Linked DNA regions of Promicromonospora sp. Populi. The protein of the gene in region 1 binds, or shares a complex with, the protein of each later gene. Links are inferred from orthologs where the notes say so. Each region holds a gene or a part of one and is shown on either strand. Other genes may lie near its edges.

What was found.
Region 2: AB1046_RS21780 (region 1) and sucB share a complex: the UniProt entries of both Bacillus subtilis proteins name them as parts of the 2-oxoglutarate dehydrogenase (OGDH) complex. The link is inferred for Promicromonospora sp. Populi from one-to-one orthologs.

Annotation. Positions count from the first base shown.
Region 1 is NZ_CP163528.1:4,797,190-4,807,838, forward strand. What follows is about bases 6,210-10,621. They hold AB1046_RS21780 (multifunctional oxoglutarate decarboxylase/oxoglutarate dehydrogenase thiamine pyrophosphate-binding subunit/dihydrolipoyllysine-residue succinyltransferase subunit), read right to left. Parts: upstream 10,232-10,621; coding sequence 6,410-10,231; downstream 6,210-6,409. Other genes in these bases: AB1046_RS21775 (aldo/keto reductase), read left to right, coding at 6,210-6,336. Outside these bases: AB1046_RS21740 (sigma-70 family RNA polymerase sigma factor), read left to right, coding at 1-289; rsrA (mycothiol system anti-sigma-R factor), read left to right, coding at 286-561; AB1046_RS21750 (DUF4097 family beta strand repeat-containing protein), read left to right, coding at 946-1,812; AB1046_RS21755 (PadR family transcriptional regulator), read left to right, coding at 1,812-2,501; AB1046_RS21760 (hypothetical protein), read left to right, coding at 2,501-3,385; AB1046_RS21765 (GDSL-type esterase/lipase family protein), read right to left, coding at 3,476-4,084; AB1046_RS21770 (aldose 1-epimerase family protein), read right to left, coding at 4,241-5,185; more of AB1046_RS21775, read left to right, coding at 5,341-6,209; AB1046_RS21785 (sensor histidine kinase), read right to left, coding at 10,635-10,649. UniProt on the Bacillus subtilis protein: E1 component of the 2-oxoglutarate dehydrogenase (OGDH) complex which catalyzes the decarboxylation of 2-oxoglutarate, the first step in the conversion of 2-oxoglutarate to succinyl-CoA and CO(2).
Region 2 is NZ_CP163528.1:1,910,734-1,919,906, reverse strand. Bases 3,566-6,501 are described here. They hold sucB (2-oxoglutarate dehydrogenase, E2 component, dihydrolipoamide succinyltransferase), read right to left. Parts: upstream 5,987-6,501; coding sequence 4,145-5,986; downstream 3,566-4,144. Other genes in these bases: lpdA (dihydrolipoyl dehydrogenase), read right to left, coding at 6,016-6,501; AB1046_RS08650 (TIGR01777 family oxidoreductase), read right to left, coding at 3,566-4,001. In the rest of the region: AB1046_RS08665 (HNH endonuclease family protein), read right to left, coding at 1-233; AB1046_RS08660 (Gfo/Idh/MocA family oxidoreductase), read left to right, coding at 395-1,495; AB1046_RS08655 (hypothetical protein), read left to right, coding at 1,652-3,076; more of AB1046_RS08650, read right to left, coding at 3,060-3,565; more of lpdA, read right to left, coding at 6,502-7,434; AB1046_RS08635 (oxidoreductase), read left to right, coding at 7,695-8,048; AB1046_RS08630 (leucyl aminopeptidase), read right to left, coding at 8,059-9,173. UniProt on the Bacillus subtilis protein: E2 component of the 2-oxoglutarate dehydrogenase (OGDH) complex which catalyzes the second step in the conversion of 2-oxoglutarate to succinyl-CoA and CO(2).

The DNA.
Region 1 (10,649 bases):
GTCGCACACGTCGCGCGGCCTGCGCTCGGCCGAGGCCGAGGCGCTGGACCGGCTCCCGGACAGCGACGTGAAGCGGGCGCTCGCCCAGCTCCCGGAGGACCGTCGGATGGTCGTGTACTACGCCGACGTCGAGGGCTTCCCCTACAAGGAGATCGCGGAGATCATGGGGACTCCGATCGGGACGGTGATGTCCCGTCTCCACCGCGGACGCCGGCAGCTGCGTGAGCTCCTCGCCGACTATGCCGCTCAGCGAGGACTCGTCAGCCAGGCGCCCGGAGGTGCGCAGTGAACAACATCAAACCGATCCCGCACGACAGTGCGGGGGAGTCCGAGTGCGAACACGCACTGACGCACCTGTACGAGTACCTGGACTCCGAGATGACGCCGGAGGACGAGCAGCGCATGCGCGCGCACGTCGCCCACTGCTCGCCGTGCCTGGCGGAGCTGAGCGTCGAGGACCTGGTCAAGCAGCTGGTGAAGCGGTCGTGCAGCGAGCGCGCGCCGGACACGCTGCGGGTGCGTATCCGTCAGCAGCTGACAGTGCTGGCCGTCGTCGAGTGACGACGCCGGGCTGAGCGCGCGGGCATAAAAAACGAAAGAAGGGCCGGAACCCGTCTTGGAAACAAGGTGGGGTTCCGGCCCTTCTTCGTGCCCAGCTGGGCGGCTCGCGGTCCTGACGGACGCTGGAGCCGACTCAGGTGTTGGGACGCTTGCCGTGGTTCGCTGCCTTGCCGGCACGACTACGGCGCTTGCGACCGCGCTTGCTCATCTGTGTCTCCTGACAGGTGACTAACTGAATGCCTCCATGATCCCACAGTTCCCGCAGCGGTCAGGTCGTAATGGGGTTGCCTCGCCCAGAGACGCGATATATCGTGTCTGGAGTCGACGCGATATATCGCGTCCTACCACGACGGCCCGAGCCGGTCACGAGCAACGGAGGAACCCATGAGCGCAGACAGCTGGACCGTCACGGGTCCGCAGACCATCGAGCTCGACGGCGTGCAGTCCGTCGATGCCCACGTCGTCGACGGCAGGCTCGACGTCGTCGCCCACGACGAGCCCGTCGTCCGCGTGGAGGTGCACTCCGTCGAGGGCCGCTCCATCGAGGTGCGCCTGGTGGACGGTCACCTGGTGATCGAGCACGAGAGCGGCCTGTCCGGCTGGGGCTCGTTCATGAAGCGGTTCGCCGACTTCGGCGGCAAGGCGCGCGCCGACATCCACGTCGCCGTACCCGCCGGCACCACGGTTCGGCTCGGCACGGTCCGTGGCGAGGCCCTCCTCGCGGGTACGACGGCGGGCGCGTCCGCGTCCACCGTTTCCGGGTCGCTGCTGGTCTCCCGCACGGCCGGTGACCTCAAGCTGAACACCGTCTCCGGCGAGGTGACGGTCCGCGACCACGTGGGTGACGTCACGAGCAACACCGTGTCCGCCGACGTCGTGGTGAGCGGCTCCGCCGACTCCGTCACGTCGTCGTCGGTCTCCGGGGACGTGACCTTCGACCTGGCGACCCAGCCGCGGTCGGTCCGCGTCAACTCGGTGTCCGGGAACATGCTCCTGCGGGTCCCGGACGAGCGGGCGGTCGAGGTCTCGGTGCAGAGCGTCAGCGGACGCGTCACGCTGGGCGGCCTGCAGTTCACCGGTGGCGGCGGTGCCAAGGTCACCGGCGGCGAACGCTCCACGAAGCCCGGTGTCATGCACCTGAAGGTGACCGGTGTGTCCGGTGACGTGACGGTCATCGGCAGCCCGCAGGACGCCGTCGACGACGCTCCGGCCGACGCCGCCCCCGCGGACCACTCGCCCGTGGAGCTGTAATGCCACCTGTCTTCGCTCACGGGGAGCTGCGCCTGTACCTCCTGGTGCTGCTCCTGGACGGCCCCCGACACGGGTACGAGCTCATCACCGAGCTCACCCGGCGCTTCGGGGGCACCTACCGGCCCAGCGCCGGGACCATCTACCCGCGCCTGGCCCGGCTCGAGGAGGACGGTCTGGTGCGCCGCTCCGCGCCGGGCGCACCGGATGCGCCGGGTGCCCCGGGCGCAGGGCGCAAGGCCACCTACGAGCTGACCCCGGCAGGCCGGGCCGAGGTCGACGCCCGGCTGGACGACGTCAGGCGCCTGGAGCGCAGCGTCGCCGAGACGGTGCGCAGCCTGGCGGACGAGGTCCGGGCCGACATCCGCGACACGATGCGCGGCCTGCGGGCCGAGCTCGCCGCCGCGGCACAGGAGGCCCGGTCCCGGCCGCGACCAGGACCGGACACAGCGCCGGATCCGCACCGCCCGCAGTCCAACTCCTTGCGGCACGACGCCGAGGCGGTGCTGCAGCGGTTCCGGAACGACGTCCTGGCTGACCTGCGTGAGGCCGACGTCGCCGGTACGGTGTCGGCGCTGACCGTCGACACGTTGCGGACGGTTCTCGACTCGGCACGTTCCGCGATCCGCGGCACGCTCCCGAACAGCACGGCTTCTCCCCAGCATCGCGCACACCGAGCGGACCACCCATGATGCCTGACACCCCAGCCACCCCCGCCATCCCCGCCAACCCCAACAACACCCTGACGAACACCACCCCAGATGAACGGAGCACAGCGATGACCACCGAGTCCTGGAGCGTGGCCGCCCCGCAGACCATTGAGGTTGCCGGCGCCACTACCCTGATCGTCCGACTGACGAACGGCCGCGCGGAGATCGTGGCCGACCCGAACCGCACGTCCGGCGCCGTCGTCGAGGTGCTTGAGGTCTCGACCAGGCCGCTGCAGATCCTCGCCGAGCACGGCAACCTCCGGGTGGCCTACGACTTCCCCGGCCTGGAGGGCTTCGTGGACCGGTTCCGCGGCCTCAAGGACCAGGACAGCGCCGTCGTACGGATCACCGTGCCGGCCACGTCCGTGGTCGACGTCGCAACCGTCGGCGCCGAGGTCGTCGTGACCGGGTCGCAGTCGGGCGTCAACGTCAAGACCGCGGGCGGCGCGATCACCGTCACCGGAACCACCGGCTCCGTCACTACGAGGTCCGGCACGGGCGCCGTCACCATCGCCGAGCACTCCGGCGACGCGTCGGCCTCGACCGTCTCGGGTGCCGTGTCCCTCACGGGCGCCCTGGGCCGGGTCTCGGTCCAGACCGTGTCGGGCGCCGTCGGCGTCACCGCCGTCGGCACCACGCCGCTGGTCAACGCCAAGACGGTCTCGGGGGCCGCTGCGGTCCAGCTCGACGCGGGATCGCCGGTCAACCTCCGCGCGCGCAGCGTGACGGGCAAGGTAGTGATCGACGGGGCGCAGGCGACGTCCAGCGCGCAGCGCACCGTCGTCGTCGACCACGCGGAGCCGGGCGCGGCGGCGTACATCTCGACCAACACGGTCTCGGGCTCCGCCACCATCACGCGCGGCTGATCCCGACGTAGAGACAACTGTGGCCGGACCGCTGATCAGCGGTCCGGCCACAGTGCTACGTCGGCTCGCACCCTGCGCTGCACCTCCGGCTCAGGCGACCTCGTCCTGGGGCAGGCCCAACCACGCGTGCCAGCCCGTGTGCAGCACCAGCCACGCCATCAGGCCGTAGCCCGCCTGGCCCGGGTAGGTGCCGCCGCCCTGCGCGAGGTCGGCGAGCCACTGCTCGTGCTGGGCCAGCGGCGTGTAGGTGTCGACGTACGGGACGCGCCGCCGGCTGGCGACGTCCGCGAACGCGTCGGAGAGCTCGGCGATCCGGTGGCCCTCCGCGGGCTGGCCGGGCGGCGGTCCCACAACGAACGCCGCCGTCCGGTTCGCGTCCGCGACGTCGAGGATGTTCGCCAGGTTCAGGCGCGAGCGCGCGACCGTGAGCCCCGAGGCGACGTCGTGCCGCCCGAGGGCAACGACCAGCCGGTTCTCGGTCTCGGAGTCCGGGCCGAACCGCGAGGCGGTCTCCGCCTCCCAGCGGGCGCCGAGCTGCGTGCTGGTCTCCCCGGGGACGGCGAGAGTGAAGAGCATGGCGGGCCGGGAGAAGTGGGTGCGTGCGACGACGCGGCCGGTCCAGCCGAGTGCCCGGGCGTCTCCGACACCCGTGGCCAGCTCGTCACCGACTACGCAGATGCGCACCTCGCGATCCTGCAACGGACTCTCCTTGCCTGTCACGGCCTCTTTCCGGCAGCCTGGCGGACGGCCGGTTTCTCATTGTGGTGCACGGACTGTGGCCGATCCCGACAACGCGCCGACGCCGGCGGCGCCCATGTCGATGCAGTGTCATGAAAACCGCCGGCAGGGCGGACGTCAGAGCAGGGTCATGCCCCACCGGACCGCGTGGCGCTCGCCCGGCGCCAGGTGCACAAGCCGCTCGCCCGTGCGGAACGCGTCGGCGACGCAGCTCATCGGCTCGGCGGCCAGGCCCATCCGGCGTCGGTCCGGGGCGATGTGGTCGCCCGTGCAGACCTGCCAGACGTCCTGCGACTCGTCCATCCACACCGCGGCCGTGCGGCCGTCCGGGGCGCCCAGGTGGGCCCAGGAGCGGCCGTCGCCGTCCCGCACGACGTCCACGTACGCGTCGTCGAGGTCCAGGCCGGCCACGCTCCGCGGCTCGCGCAGGTCATAGCTGCCCGACGCCGGCTCGGTGCCCGTCGGGAGCAGCCGCTCGTCGGTGGTGATGCGCGTGGCCGCGTCGAGGCGGATGGTGCACGCGTCCAGGTCGGCACCGCCCGTGGAGAGCCACGGGTGGAACCCGCACCCGTAGGGCGCCGTGCTCGGCCCGACGTTGGTGACCTCGAGCGTGATCTCCAGACCGGCGTCGGACAGGGAGTAGCGCATCTGGGCCACGAGCTGGAACGGGTAGCCCGGACGGGCCACCAGCTCGAGCTCCAGGGTCACGGCGGAACCCGAGTGCTCCACCACCGACCAGCGCTCCCATGCGGCCAGCCCGTGCAGCGCGGTGTTGCGCGCGGGCTCGTTCACGGGCAGCCGGTGGGTCACGCCGGCGTACTCGTAGACGCCGTCGCCCAGCCGGTTGGGCCAGGGGATCAGGACCGCGCAGTTGTACACCGGGCTGATCTCGTCGGCGCCGAACGGGACCACCACGTCACGCCCGTCCACCGAGTACTCTCGCAGCGCCGCACCCACCTGGGTGACGGTCGCGCGGTGGCTTTCGTGGCTGATGCGGAACTGGTCCCCGGAAGGATGAGGCCTGGCCGCCGCAACGGGAGGAATTTCTGTCGTCACACTCACACCGTAACCGTAGGGCAATATTCGCCTGCGCCACGTAGCGTGAGACGGCAGATTGGGGGGTTGGTCGCACGCAGTCTCGCCGACCGACCCCGCTACGAACTGGGCCCGAAGCTGGGCCCGCGCGGGCATGTCTGCCCGCCCAGCAAGGAGGAACGATGGAACAGCAGGTACTCGGACGGACCGGTCGGCTCGTATCGGCCGTTGGACTGGGCACCTGGCAGCTCGGCGCTGACTGGGGAGAGGTCAGCGAGGCCGACGCCCACGCCGTCCTTGCGGCTTCGCTCGAGGCCGGGGTGACCTTCTTCGACACGGCCGACGTCTACGGCGACGGACGCAGCGAGCAGCTGATCGGTGCGTTCCTCAAGGCGCACCCCGACGCCGGGATCACCGTCGCCACGAAGATGGGGCGCCGGATGGACCAGGTGCCGGAGAACTACGTGCTGGAGCACTTCCGCGAGTGGACCGACCGGTCCCGGCAGAACCTCGGCGTCGACCGGCTGGACCTGGTGCAGCTGCACTGCCCGCCCACCGCCGTCTACTCGACGGACGCCGTGTACGACGCGCTCGACCAGCTGGTGTCCGACGGCGCGATCGCCGCCTATGGCGTGAGCGTCGAGACGACCGCGGAGGCCCTTGCGGCCATCGCGCGCCCGAACGTCGCGACCGTGCAGATCATCCTGAACGCGTTCCGGCTCAAGCCGCTCGACGAGGTGCTCCCCGCGGCCTCGGCGGCGGGCGTCGGCATCATCGCCCGGGTGCCGCTCGCCTCCGGCCTGCTCTCCGGCAAGTACACGAAGGAGACGGTGTTCGCGGAGAACGACCACCGCAGCTTCAACCGCGACGGCGCGGCGTTCGACGTCGGCGAGACGTTCTCCGGCGTGCCCTACGACGTCGGGCTGGAGGCGGCCGCACGATTCACCGAGCTGGCCCGCGACGTCGTCGGCGGCACCCTGACCCCCGCCCAGGCGGCCATCGCCTGGGTCTGGCAGCGGCCGGGTGTCTCGTCGGTGATCCCCGGGGCGCGCAACGTGGAGCAGGCGCGTGCCAACGCCGCGGCGGGCGACGCGGCGACGTTGGGCCCGCTGTTCATGTCGGGCGTGCGGGAGATCTACGAGGACTTGATCAAGTCCCACGTCCACGACAGGTGGTGAGCTAGTACCGGACACACGAAGGGCGGGCATCCGGATCGGATGCCCGCCCTTCGTGCTACGTCGTCCTACGCGGTCAGCCGCGCGTGAAGGCCTGCTCCAGGAGCGTCTGCTGCTGCGCCTGGTGGGCCTTCGCCGTACCGGTAGCGGTCGCCGCCGACGCCGGGCGGGAGACCACCTTGACGTACGGGAAGTCCAGCGGCAGCGCCAGGTGGATGAAGCCCCACGCGCCCTGGTTCTGCGGCTCGTCCTGCACCCAGACCACCTCGGCGTCGCCGTACTTGGCGACCTCCGCCCGGAGCTGCTCCTCCGGGAACGGGTACAGCTGCTCGAGACGGACGATCGCCACGCCGTCGTCGCCGCGCTTGGTGCGCTCGGCGAGGAGGTCGTAGTAGACGCGGCCCGTGCACAGGAGCACGCGGTTCACCTTGGCCGGGTCGGCCACCGAGTCCGCGATGACCTCCTGGAACGTGCCCGAGGTGAAGTCCTCGACCGAGGAGGCCGCGGCCTTGAGCCGCAGCAGCTGCTTCGGCGTGAACACCACCATCGGCCGGCGCGGCCGGGCGTACGCCTGACGGCGCAGCAGGTGGAAGTACGACGCCGGCGTGGACGGCTGCGCGATCGTGATGTTGTCCTCGGCACCGAGCTGCAGGAACCGCTCGATGCGGGCGGACGAGTGGTCCGGCCCCTGACCTTCGTAACCGTGCGGCAGCAGCATGACCACCGACGACGACTGGCCCCACTTCTGCTCGGCGGACGAGATGAACTCGTCGATCACCGTCTGGGCGCCGTTGACGAAGTCGCCGAACTGCGCCTCCCAGAGCACCAGGGCGTCCGGGCGCTCCACGGAGTAGCCGTACTCGAAGCCGAGGGCCGCGTACTCCGACAGCGAGGAGTCGTAGACCCAGAACTTGGCCTGGTCGCCCGACAGGTACAGCAGCGGGGTCCACTCCGCGCCGGTGTCCCGGTCGTGGAGCACCGCGTGCCGCTGCACGAACGTGCCGCGGCGGGAGTCCTGCCCGGCCAGGCGCACCGGGGTACCCTCGGCGAGCAGCGAACCGAACGCGGCGAGCTCGCCGAAGCCCCAGTCGATGCCACCTTCCTTCGCCATGAGCTGGCGCTTCTCCAGCAGCTGGGCGAGCTTCGGGTGGACGGTAAAGCCCTCGGGCGGCGTGGTGTGGGCGTCGCCGACCCGCTGCAGCGCGTCGTGCGAGATCGCCGTCTGCCAGCCCACCATGGTGCCCGCGTCCTCGCGCTGGGACTCGGGGCGCTCCAGGCCGGCCAGGTGCTCCGTCTGCGGGGCGGGCGTGAAGCCCGACTTGGTCTCGGTGAAGACCCGCTCGAGCTGCGACTGGTAGTCCTGCAGCGCGTGCTCGGCCTCCTCCACGGTGATGTCACCGCGCGCGACCAGGTTCTCGGTGTAGAGCTTGCGCACCGAGCGCTTCTTCTCGATCAGGTTGTACATGAGCGGCTGCGTCATCGAGGGGTCGTCGCCCTCGTTGTGCCCGCGGCGGCGGTAGCAGATCATGTCGATGATGACGTCCTGGCCGAACTGCTCGCGGAACGCGAAGGCAAGCTCGGCAGTGCGCACCACGGCCTCGGGGTCGTCGCCGTTCACGTGCATGACCGGGACCTGGTAGCCCTTGGCGACGTCCGTGGCGTAGGTGGTCGACCGGGACGCCGTCGGGCCGGTGGTGAAGCCCACCTGGTTGTTCACGACGACGTGGATGGTGCCGCCGGTGCGGTACCCGCGCAGCTGCGACAGGTTCAGCACCTCGGGGACCACACCCTGACCGGCGAACGCCGCGTCGCCGTGCACCAGGATCGGCAGCACGGAGAAGCCGTCGCCGCCGAGGTCGATGCGGTCCTGCTTGGCGCGGACGATGCCCTCGAGCACCGGGTCCACCGCCTCCAGGTGCGACGGGTTGGCCGCGAGGTAGACACGCGTGGTGGCGCCGGACTCGGAGGTGAACGTGCCCTCGGTGCCCAGGTGGTACTTCACGTCACCCGAGCCCTGGACGCTCTTCGGGTCGAGCTGGCCCTCGAACTCCTTGAAGATCTGGCCGTAGCTCTTGCCCGCGATGTTCGCCAGCACGTTCAGGCGGCCGCGGTGGGCCATGCCGATGCCGACCTCGTCGAGGCCGCCCTCGGCGGCGCGCGACAGGATCGCGTCGAGCAGCGGGATCAGGGACTCGCCGCCCTCCAGCGAGAACCGCTTCTGCCCGACGAACTTGGTCTGCAGGAACGTCTCGAACGCCTCGGCGGAGTTGAGGCGGCGCAGGATGCGCAGCTGGTCCTCACGCGGCGTCTTCGCGTAGCCGGCCTCCAGGCGCTCCTGAAGCCAGTTGCGCTGCCCGGGGTCCGCGATGTGCATGTACTCGATGCCGATGGTGCGGCAGTACGAGTCGCGCAGCAGACCGAGGATGTCGCGCAGCGTCGACTTCGGCTTGGGGCCGAAGCCCGCCGTCGGGAACGTACGGTCCAGGTCCCACAGCGTGAGGCCGTGGTTCTGGATGTCCAGGTCTGGGTGCTTGCGCTGGCGGTAGGCCAGCGGGTCGGTGTCCGCCATGAGGTGCCCGCGGGAGCGGTACGCCTGGATGACCTCGGCGATCTTGGCCGGCTTGGCGGCCTCGACGTCGGCGTCGACGGTGTTGTCGCGAACCCAGCGGACGGGCTCGTACGGGACGCGCAGCGCCGCGAAGACGCGGTCGTAGAAGCCGTCCAGGCCGAGGAGCTTGCCCGAGATGATCTTCAGGAACTCACCGGACTGGGCGCCCTGGATGATGCGGTGGTCGTAGGTCGACGTGATCGTCATGACCTTCGAGATGCCCATCCGGGCGAGCTGCTCCTCGGACGCACCGGCGAACTCCGCCGGGTAGTCCATGGCGCCGACGCCGATGATGGTGCCCTGGCCCTGCATCAGGCGCGGCACCGAGTGCACGGTGCCGATGCCGCCCGGGTTGGTCAGCGAGATCGTGGTGCCCTGGAAGTCGGGCACGGCGAGCTTGTTGCCGCGAGCCTTGCGGACCAGCTCCTCGTAGGCCGCCCAGAACTCGGCGAAGTCGAGCTCCTCGGCCTTCTTGATGCTCGGCACCAGGAGCTGCCGCGAGCCGTCCGGCTTGGCCAGGTCGATCGCGAGGCCGAAGCCCACGTGCGCGGGCTGGTTCACGCCCGGCTTGCCGTCGACCGGCTCGTAGTGGGCGTTCATGACCGGCATGTCGCCCAGTGCCTCGACCAGCGCGAAGCCGATGAGGTGCGTGAACGAGATCTTGCCGCCGCGGCCGCGCTTGAGGTGGTTGTTGATGACGATGCGGTTGTCGACCATCAGCTTGGCGGGCACGGCGCGCACCGAGGTGGCGGTGGGGACCTCCAGGGAGGCCTCCATGTTCGTGACCACGCGCGCGGCGGGGCCGCGCAGCTTCTGGATGTCGTCGACGGCGTCCGGGTGCGCCACCGGGCGCTCGAACGTGTCCGCGTAGTGCGTGGTGGGCGGGGTGGCGATCGGGCTGGCCGGGTTGACCTTGGGGTCGGCCGGAAGGGCCTTCTCGCGTACCGGCTGCACGGCCTCAGAGGCGGCGGTGCCGCCCGTCACGGGGGCGGCCACCTTCTGGGCGGGCGCCACCGGCGCTGCAGCGGCCGCTGGGGCCGCGCTAGCCGAGGCCGCGGGAGCCGCGGGAGCGGCCGGCGCCGCGGCGGCCGGTACCGGCGCGGCCGGTGCTGACGGGGGCGAAGTCGCAGCGGTCGCAGCTGCGCCGTCCTTGGGGGAACCGTTCTCGCTCGGGGTGTAGTCGGCGAAGAAGTCCCACCACGCGGGGTCCACCGCGTTCTTGTCCTTCAGATACTGCTGGTAGAGCTCGTCCACAAGCCATTCGTTGGCTCCGAATGACGAGCTCGCCACGCTGATCGACTCTGAACCAGCCTTAGCTGACACTCGCGGATCGCCCACCTTCAACACAGTCGCGTTCGTCGCGCACCAGCAGGTCGCGGCGCGCTAAGCCCGAATGTTTTCGGACCCTCCAAGGGTAGGCCCTTCGCGCTCGTCAGTGGGTGTCTTCACACATGCGCTGCGGCGCGTCCTGGCGCCAAGGAAGCCCCAAGGAAGTTGGTTCGTCATGTTTCTCGCACCCAGAGCAAACCACGGGCAACGTTGGGCCTTGAAGTCCCCAACATGACGTTACGGGGCTTGGTCTTCGGGCAGACATTCTTTGGCTCGTGTGACGGAAATCACGGAACCCGTCTCACTCGTCGGCCGCTCGCGGCCCTAGGCTTCTCCGTTTCTCACCGCGTTCTCACCGGGCCGGTCACATCGTGTGCGT
Region 2 (9,173 bases), 2.9 Mb from region 1 along the record:
CAGGCGCTGCCGAAGTCGGCCTCACGGTCGTAGCCGTCCTCGGTGGCGGCGTCCTGCACGGTGAGGGTGTCGAGCGTGGCGAGGGCCGAGCCCTCAGCGCCCTCGGCGGGGGCGACGTCGTCCCCCAGGGACTTGATGATGAAGTTGCCGGCGAGCACGAGTGCCGCCACCGCGATGAGCACAAGCTGCAGGGTCTTGCGGGTCTGGCTGGACTTCTTGGCTGTGGCGGACACGAGCCCCTCATTCTGTGCCGGTGTGGTCCGGACACGTGGCCGGACTCGCGAAGAAAGTGTGAAACGTACCTCTTGCCCCAGTCTGCCAGAGTTGTGTTACGGCAGTTAACCCGCTGACCAGTGATGTCGCATTGCTGCGCCGCGCGGGGCACCATGGGGCCATGGCTCTACGGATCGGGATTGTTGGGTACGGAGGTGCGGGCCGGCAAATTCACGCTCGCCTCGCGCGAGCAGCGGGAATGGCGGTAACGGCGGTCGTCGCCCGGGACTCAGGACGGCGCATGCAGGCCGCCGGCGACTGGCCCGGCGCACGGCTGTTCAACGACCTGCCGTCGATGCTTGACGAGTCCGGTCTCTACGACCTCGTGGTCGTCGCCAGCCCCTCTTTCCTCCACGCCGAGCACGCCGCCGCCGTGGCCGCGGTGGGCAAGCCCTTCGTGCTGGACAAGCCGATCGGGACCACCGCGGCGGAGGCTCGACGGGTCGTGAGCGCGGCCTCGTCGTCGGGCACACCGTTCACCGTGTTCCAGAACCGGCGCTGGGACCCTGAGCAGCTCACCCTCGCGGCCCTGCTGGAGCGGGGCGACCTCGGCCAGGTGCACACCTTCGAGCGGCACTGGGAGCGCTGGCGGCCCAAGCCGCAGCAGCGGTGGAAGGAGAACGACGTCAGGGGCGGCGGGCTCCTGCTCGACCTCGGCCCGCACCTCGTGGACTCGGCGACCCAGCTGTTCGGCCCCGTCGTCGCGGTGTACGCCGAGACGCGGGCGATCTCGACCCCGACCGAGGACGACGTGTTCCTGGTGCTCCACCACGCCGCCCAGGACGGCAAGCAGGTCGGCCAGCAGGACGGCAAGCCCGGCCGCGCGGCCGCCGCCGACGTCCTGTTCGGGGCGGAACCGCCCGCCAAAGGCGTCGTCTCCCGGCTGTGGGCCGGCTCCCTGGTCGGCGCGCCCGGTCCGCGCACGCGGGTGCTCGGTGACGGCGGCGCGTACCTGGTGAACTCGTTCGAGGGCGACCCCTCGCCCTTCGACGTGCTCGACGCCGAACAGCCCGAGGGCACCCTCGGCTGGCTCGTGCGCGGCCGGGAGCGCACGGCGGTGCCGCAGCCCCGCGGCGGACACGACGACTTCTACCCCGCGGTCGCGGAGTGGCTCGCCGGCGAGGCCGAGGTCCCCGTCGACCCGGCGGACGCCGTCCGCACGGCGGAGGTGCTGGACGCCGCGCGGCGCTCCGCCCAGGAGGGGCGGCTCGTCGACGTGTGAGCTGCTCCCCGCACGGGGCCAAAGCCCTGGTCAAGCGCTCGCGTTGCTCACCCACAGGGCAGGAGATTCGGCAAATCCTGTGGATAAAGAGCGGGCATCGGACGCCGGGGTTCTTATGAACGTGTGCACTACATCGAATCAGCGGAACTGGTCCGCGTGGCCGTCCCCACGGAGGCCGCAGCTCGCGCCCTCCTGGTGCGCCGTCTAGACACGCTCGCGACACTGGACCACCCCCATCTGGTGCCGCTCATCGCCATCTCCCCGAACGGCCCGGACAACCTGGACGTCCGGCTGTCGCGGACGGGGGCTGTCGACCTGCCCACCGCCGTCGGATCGCGGGGTCCCCTGACCGCCGCGGAAGGCGCCGGGATCACTGTCGCGATCGCACAGGCACTCGCGGCCCTGCACAGCGTGGGTCTCGTCCACGGCGGCGTCCGGCCCACCGACGTGCTGCTGCGCACCGACGGGAGCGCAATGCTGCGCCCCCGCGTGACGCTCCCGGACCACAGCGACGACCCGGTCGACGTCACGTCCCTGGCCACGCTGGTGGAGTCGGTGCTGGGCTTCCCCGGCCCGAGCCTGAACTCCGAGGCCGACGAGGCGCTGCGCGCCGTGCTGGCCCGCGCCCGCGCCGAGGACCCGCGCGACCGGCCCGAGCCGGGTACGCTCGCGGCGCTCGCGGAGAAGGCGGTCAAGCCCGAGCCGGTCCGGCTCCCCGCGGGCTCGGCGCTGGTCTCGGCAGCGCTCAGCGGTCCGGTGCCCATCGCGGGCCATGTGCCGCTCGGCGCCCACACGCCGTCGTCGTGGCGCTCGGCGGCCAAGACCCTGACCGGCTCCATCGCGGCCGTCGACGGCAAGGCCTGGGCGGCCAGCGTGCGGCGGCGGGCGACGATGCCGCTCTCCGGGCGCTCCGGCGCGGGGGTGCAGGGTGTGAAGGTTCCGGTGCGGACCACCGCCGTCTCCGTGTTCGCGACCGTCATGATCGCGGCGGGTGTCGTCGCGGGGATCGCGGCCGGCGTCTCGGCGCTGCCCCAGGTCTTCGGCGGGGACGAGCCGGCCGCCGCGGCGCCCTCGCCGACGGCGTCGGCCGAGCGGCTCGGCGGGATCAACCCGGTGAGCAACGCCAAGGACCCGGCGGGCGCCGCCGCGGAGCTCACCGAGCGCCGGCTCGCGCTGCTGGCGGGTGCCGTGTCCGACATCAGCACAGTCAACGTGGAGGGCTCGCCGGCCTACCTGGCCGACCAGCGGATCCTGGACGAGCTCAAGGCGACCAGAGCACAGGTGGTCGGCGCGTCCGCGGATGTGCAGTCGACCGAGGTCGTGACGCTGGGCCCTGGCGCGGCGTCGGACCTGGATAACGCGACCGAGGCGTCAAGCGGTGGGACGGCGACCGACGTCGACGTCGAGCAGGTCGGCGAGGAGGACCAGCCCATCGAGGCAGTGGTCCGGATCGAGTACACGATCACCGCGCACATGCAGGTGTCCGAGAGCGGCGAGACCGCCGTCCCCGCGTCGCAGGAGTCGGCGGACCTGACCCTGGTCTGGACACCGCGTGGCTGGCGCGTCAGCGAGGTGCGCTGACGCCGCCCGCCTCCACGACCCAGCGGGCCGCGTCCTGAGGTGTGACGTGCGTCCAGGTGAAGCCGGTCCGCGAGAGCACACCGGGCACGACCCGCTGGGAGGCGACCAGATCGCCCGCGAACTGCCCGAGGGCGATCTGGAGCGCGAAGCGGGGCACTGACACCGCGGCGGGCCGGTGCAGCGCCTGCGCGAGCGCGCGGGTCAGTGCTCGGTTCGTCGCGGGTTCCGGGGCGACGGAGTTGACCGGCCCGCGCACGTCCGCGCCGATGACGTGCCGGATCGCCGCCACCTCGTCGGGCAACGAGATCCAGCTCCACCACTGGTTGCCGTTGCCGAGCGGCCCGCCCACGCCGAGGCGGATGAGCGGCAGCAGCTTGCCGAGCGCACCGCCCGACGGCGCGAGCACCAGGCCGTTGCGCAGCCAGACGACGCGTGCCCCGGCCTCGGCGGCGGGCGCCGTGGCGCCCTCCCAGGCCTTGACCAGCCCCGCCAGGAAGTCGTCCCCGCGCTCCGACGCCTCCGTGAGGACCTCGTCCCCGCGGTTCCCGTATGCCCCGATCGCCGAGGCGTTGACCAGCACGGGCGGGGTGTCGAGCCGGGCGATGGTGCGGGCGAGCAGGCTCGTGGTGGTGGTGCGCGAGCCGAGGAGCGTCTGCTTGTATGCCGGGGTCCACCGATGGTCGCCGATCCCGGCGCCCGCGAGGTTCACGACGGCGTCGGCCCCCTCCAGCGCGGCCGGGTCGAGCTCGCCGGTCCGCGGGTCCCAGGGCACCTGCCGGACGCCTCCCCCGGCGCCGCCCGCATCGTCGGCCGAGGGCTTGGCGCCGCGCCGCACCAGGCGCCGCACGCTGTCCCCGCGCGCCAGGAGGTCCGCGACGAGCGCGGTACCGATCAGTCCGTGCGAGCCGGCCACCACTACGTCCATACCGCGAATCTAGCGTGTCGACCTGGACGGCAGCGGTGAACCGCCGGGGACACGGCTGTGGCCGGTTCCGGAACCCGGAACCGGCCACAGCCGATGCTCGCCGCCGACCGCGCAGCGCGGGCCGGCATCAACGAGGTGCTACGTCAGAGGCCGACCTCGGCCTCGAACGCGCCGTCCTCGATGCGGTTCTTGATCGCGGTGAGGAAGCGGGCGGCGTCCGCGCCGTCGACCAGGCGGTGGTCGTAGGACAGGAAGATGTACGACATCGAGCGCACCGCGATGCTCTCGTTGCCGTCCGGGTCCGTCACGACGACCGGGCGCTTGGTGATGGTGCCGGTGCCCAGGATGGCCGCGTGGCCGACCGGGACGATCGGCGTGTCGATGAGCGAGCCGCCCGAGCCCGTGTTCGTGATGTTGAACGTCGAGCCCGACAGCTCGTCCGGCGTCACCTTGTTCGCCCGGGTACGGGCGCCCAGGTCCTGGATCTGGCGCGCGATGCCCGCCAGGTTCAGGTCGCCGGCGTTCTTGATGACCGGGACCACGAGGCCACGCTCGGTGTCGACGGCGATACCGACGTTCTCCGAGCCGTGGTAGGTGATCTCGCCCTTCTCGGTGTCGATGGTGGCGTTGATCTTCGGGTACGCCTTGAGCGCCTCGACGGCGGCCTGCGTGAAGAACGGCAGGAACGTCAGCTTGGCACCCTCGCGCGCGGCGAAGGACGTCTTGGCCTTGGCCCGCAGCTGCGCGACGCGCGTGACGTCGACCTCCATGACCGTGGTCAGCTGGGCCGACGTCTGCACCGCCTCGAGCATCCGCTCGGCGACGATCTTGCGCAGGCGCGACATCTTCTCGGTGGTGCCACGCAGCGGCGACACCTCGAGCTTGGCCGGGGCCGACGGCGCCTTGGCCGCCGCGGGTGCGGCAGCGGCGGGTGCTGCCGGAGCCGGGGCCGCCTTGGCCTCGGCGGCTGCGAGCACGTCCTCCTTGCGGATACGTCCGCCGACGCCGGTGCCGGTCACCTCGGCGACGTCCACACCCTTGTCCGCGGCGAGCTTGCGCACGAGCGGGGTGAGGTAGGAGCCGATGGTGCGGCCGGTCGACGTCGGGGCGGCGGGCGCGGGGGCCGGGGCGGCCGGAGCCGGTGCGGGAGCAGCCGGAGCCGGAGCCGGGGTGGCCGGTGCGGGAGCAGGCGCCGGGGCAGCCGGGGCCTCAGGCGCCGGGGCAGCAGCCTCGGCGGGCTCCGCGGAGTCCGCGGCCGGGTCCGGAACCTCGGACGCGGGTGCGGCGGGCGCCGGGGTCTCAGGTGCCGGGGCGGCGGGAGCGGCAGCACCCGAACCGACCAGCGCCAGGATCGCGCCGACCTCGACGGTCTCGTCCTCCTGGACCAGGATCTGCTGGAGCGTCCCGGCGACGGGCGACGGGATCTCGGTGTCGACCTTGTCGGTCGATACCTCGAGCAGCGGCTCGTCTACGGCGACATCGTCACCGACGGCCTTGAGCCAGCGCGTCACGGTGCCCTCGGTGACCGACTCGCCCAGGGCGGGCAGCGGGACCTCGGTACCGCCACCGGCGGGAGCCTCGGCAGGTGCCTCGGCCTCAGCGGCGGGTGCCTCGGCCGGAGCGGGCTCGGCCGCCTCCGGCGTCGGCTCGGGAGCCGGGGCCTCGGCCGCCTCGGCGGCGGGCTTGGCCTCGGCAGGCTCAGCGGCCGGCTCGGCCTCAGGCGCGGCCGGTGCGGCGCCCGAACCGGAGCCGTCGCCGATGACGGCGAGGGTGGCGCCGACCTCCACGGTGTCGTCCTCCTGGACGAGGATCTGCTCGAGGACGCCGGCGATCGGCGACGGGATCTCGGTGTCGACCTTGTCGGTCGACACCTCGAGCAGCGGCTCGTCGACGGCGACCTCGTCGCCGACAGCCTTGAGCCAGCGGGTGACAGTGCCCTCGGTAACGGATTCGCCGAGGGCCGGCAGCTGCACGTTCTCAGACATGACCTGTGGGGTCTCCTTATTCGTTCTGGTCAGTTGTGGGCGTGCAGAGGCTTACCGGCCAGCGCCATGTGTGCCTCTCCGAGTGCCTCGTTCTGGGTGGGATGTGCGTGCACGAGCGAGGCGACGTCCTCCGGGAACGCCTCCCAGCCCACGATGAGCTGCCCCTCACCGATCAGCTCGCCCACCCGCGAGCCGATCAAGTGCATGCCGACCACGGGCCCGTCCTTGCGGCGCACCAGCTTCGCGAAGCCCTGGGTACCCAGGATCTTGCTCTTGCCGTTGCCCGCGAGGTTGTACTCGATGGTCTCGACCTGGTCCGGGCCGTACAGCTCCGCTGCCCGCGCCTCGGTGACACCCACGGACGCCACCTCGGGCTCGCAGTAGGTGACCCGCGGGATCGTCGCCTCGTCGATCACGACGGGCGCCAGGCCCGCGATCTGCTCGGCCACGAAGATGCCCTGCGCGAACCCGCGGTGGGCCAGCTGGAGGCCGGGCACGATGTCGCCCACGGCCCAGACCTGTCCGCCACCGGGGGTCGCGACGCCGGTCCTCAGCTGCTCGTCGGTCAGGACGAACCCGCGCTCGGTGCGGACGCCGGCCGCCTCGAAGCCGAGGTCGGCAGTACGCGGACCGCGTCCGACGGCGACGAGCAGCAGCTCGGCGTCGAACGTGGTGCCGGACTCGAGCTCGACCTGGACGCCGTCGTCCGTCTGCTTGACCTGGGCGAAGCGCTCGCCCAGGGAGAACTTGATACCGCGCTTGCGGAACGCGCGCTCCAGCGCCTTGGAGAGCGCGACGTCCTCGTTCGGGACGAGGTGGGGCAGCGCCTCGACGATCTGCACGTCGGCGCCGAAGGACTTCCAGACGGAGGCGAACTCGACGCCGATGACGCCGCCGCCGAGCACCACCACGGACTTGGGCACGGTCTCCAGCGTGAGCGCCTGGTCGGAGGTGATGACCTGGCCGCCGAGCTCCAGGCCCGGCAGGCTCCGCGCGTACGAGCCGGTGGCGAGCACCACGTGGGTGCCGGTGTAGGCGGCCTTGGCGCCGTCCGCGGCAGTGACCTCGACGACGCCGGGCGAGACGAGCGTGCCGTGCCCCTCGACGACGGTGATCTTCCGGGAGGCGATCAGGCCCTGCAGACCCTTGTACAGGCCGGCGACCACCGAGTCCTTGTAGGCGAGCACGCCCGGCATGTCGATGCCGTCCAGCGAGGTGCGGACGCCGAACTGCGCGCCGTGGGCGGCGGCGTCGGCCACCTCGGCGGCGTGCAGCAGCGCCTTGGTGGGCACGCAGCCGACGTGCAGGCAGGTGCCGCCGAGCCGGTCCTTCTCCACGAGGGCCACGCTCAGGCTCAGCTGTGCCGCCCGGAGCGCGGTGGCGTAACCGCCGCTTCCCCCGCCGAGCACGACGATGTCGAACGTGGCCGGATTTTCATGCGTAGGCACGTGCTGGCTCCTCGTTGACCGGGTGTGGGTTCTCCACCGCACGCCATCTTGACACTTCAGCGGGCGTGGCCCCAATCGTGTACCCCGCTTGACGGGTGTGACCGTGGCGACATTAACGGGTACTTGGGGCTGTGCGCGGTCAGTGGGCAGTTCGATGAGTCTGTGCGGGCAGGTGGGCGGCGTGTAACAGGAATGTGGGATTCCCTGGAGTTGCGCTCAGTTGCCTAGGCCGGTGCGGAACTCGCTAGTACTCTCGTTCCATGCCTCGCCAGTCCCGTAGCTCGCTTGCGCGATTCTTCCAGCGGCACTCGTCGTCCGGTGGCGGATCGCGCCCCAGCGGGAACGACGCGCGCCGTCAGACGCTCGAGCACCTCCGTGAGTTCATCGGGTCACGCGTCGGGGTCGAGGCCTACGTGGAGCCGCCGACCACGGACATCCCGAGCACGATCCTGCTCGTGGCGAGCACGGGGGAGTGGACGCGACGCCGGGTGCCGGACGAGCGCACCGCGTTCGACATCGCGAACCAGCTAGGGGTGCCGGTGTACAACGTCCGGTTCACCGGCTACCCCCAGCGGATGCGCGACTGGAACAGCGCCCAGCGCAGGTCGAAGTAGCTAGAAGTAGCTAGCTGACCTTCGCCCGGCCCTCGAGGAAGCCCAGGAGGGTGCGGACGCCGACGCCGGTGCCGCCGTAGGGCGTGTAGCCGTGCGCGCCGCCCTCGTTGAACGCCGGGCCCGCGATGTCGAGGTGCGCCCAGGGGTGGTCGCCCACGAACGTCTGCAGGAACAGGCCGGCGTTGAGCATGCCGCCCCAGCGCGGCCCCGAGTTGGCGACGTCGGCCACCTTGGACTTGATGTTCGTCTTGAGCTCGTCGGGGAGCGGCATCGGCCAGAACAGCTCGCCCGAGGCGTCCGCGGCGGCCTTGACCTCGTCGCGCACCGCGTCGGTGCCCATGACGGCGGAGGTGCGGGTGCCCAGCGCGACCATCTGGGCGCCGGTGAGGGTGGCGATGTCGAGCACGACGTCGTGGCCGTCCTCGATCGCGGACGCGAGGCCGTCGGCCATGACCACGCGGCCCTCGGCGTCGGTGTTCAGGATCTCGACGGTCTTGCCGCCGTAGATCGTGATGACGTCGGCGGGGCGCTGCGCGTTGCCGCCCGGCATGTTCTCGGCGAGGCAGAGGTAGCCCGTGACGGCGACCGGCAGGTTCAGCTTGGCGGCGGCCACGACCGTGGACAGGACGGCGGCGGCGCCGGCCATGTCCGACTTCATGGCCTCCATGCCCGCGGCCGGCTTGATCGAGATGCCGCCGGAGTCGAACGTGATGCCCTTGCCGACGAGCGCGACCTTGCCGTTCGGCTTGGCCGGCGTGTAGGCGACCTTGACGAGCCGCGGCCCGCGGGAGGAGCCCTGCCCGACGGCGGTGAGCCCGCCGTAACCGCCGGACGCGAGCTGCTTGTCGTCCAGGACGGTGACGCGCACGTGGCGCACGTCCTTGGCGGCGGCCTTCGCGGCGTCGGCGAACGTGGCCGGGTAGAGCTCGTTGGGCGCCGTGTTGACGAGGTCGCGGGCGGCGTGCACCGCCGCGGCGAGGATCTCGGCACGCTCGGCGGCGACCTTCGCCTTCGCGTTCTTGTGCAGCGGCGTCAGGATCTCGATGGCGCCGACCGGGTCCTTACCGGATTCCTTCGCTGTGGACTTGCCTGCGCTGCGGTACTGGTTGAAGGCGTAGGCGCCCA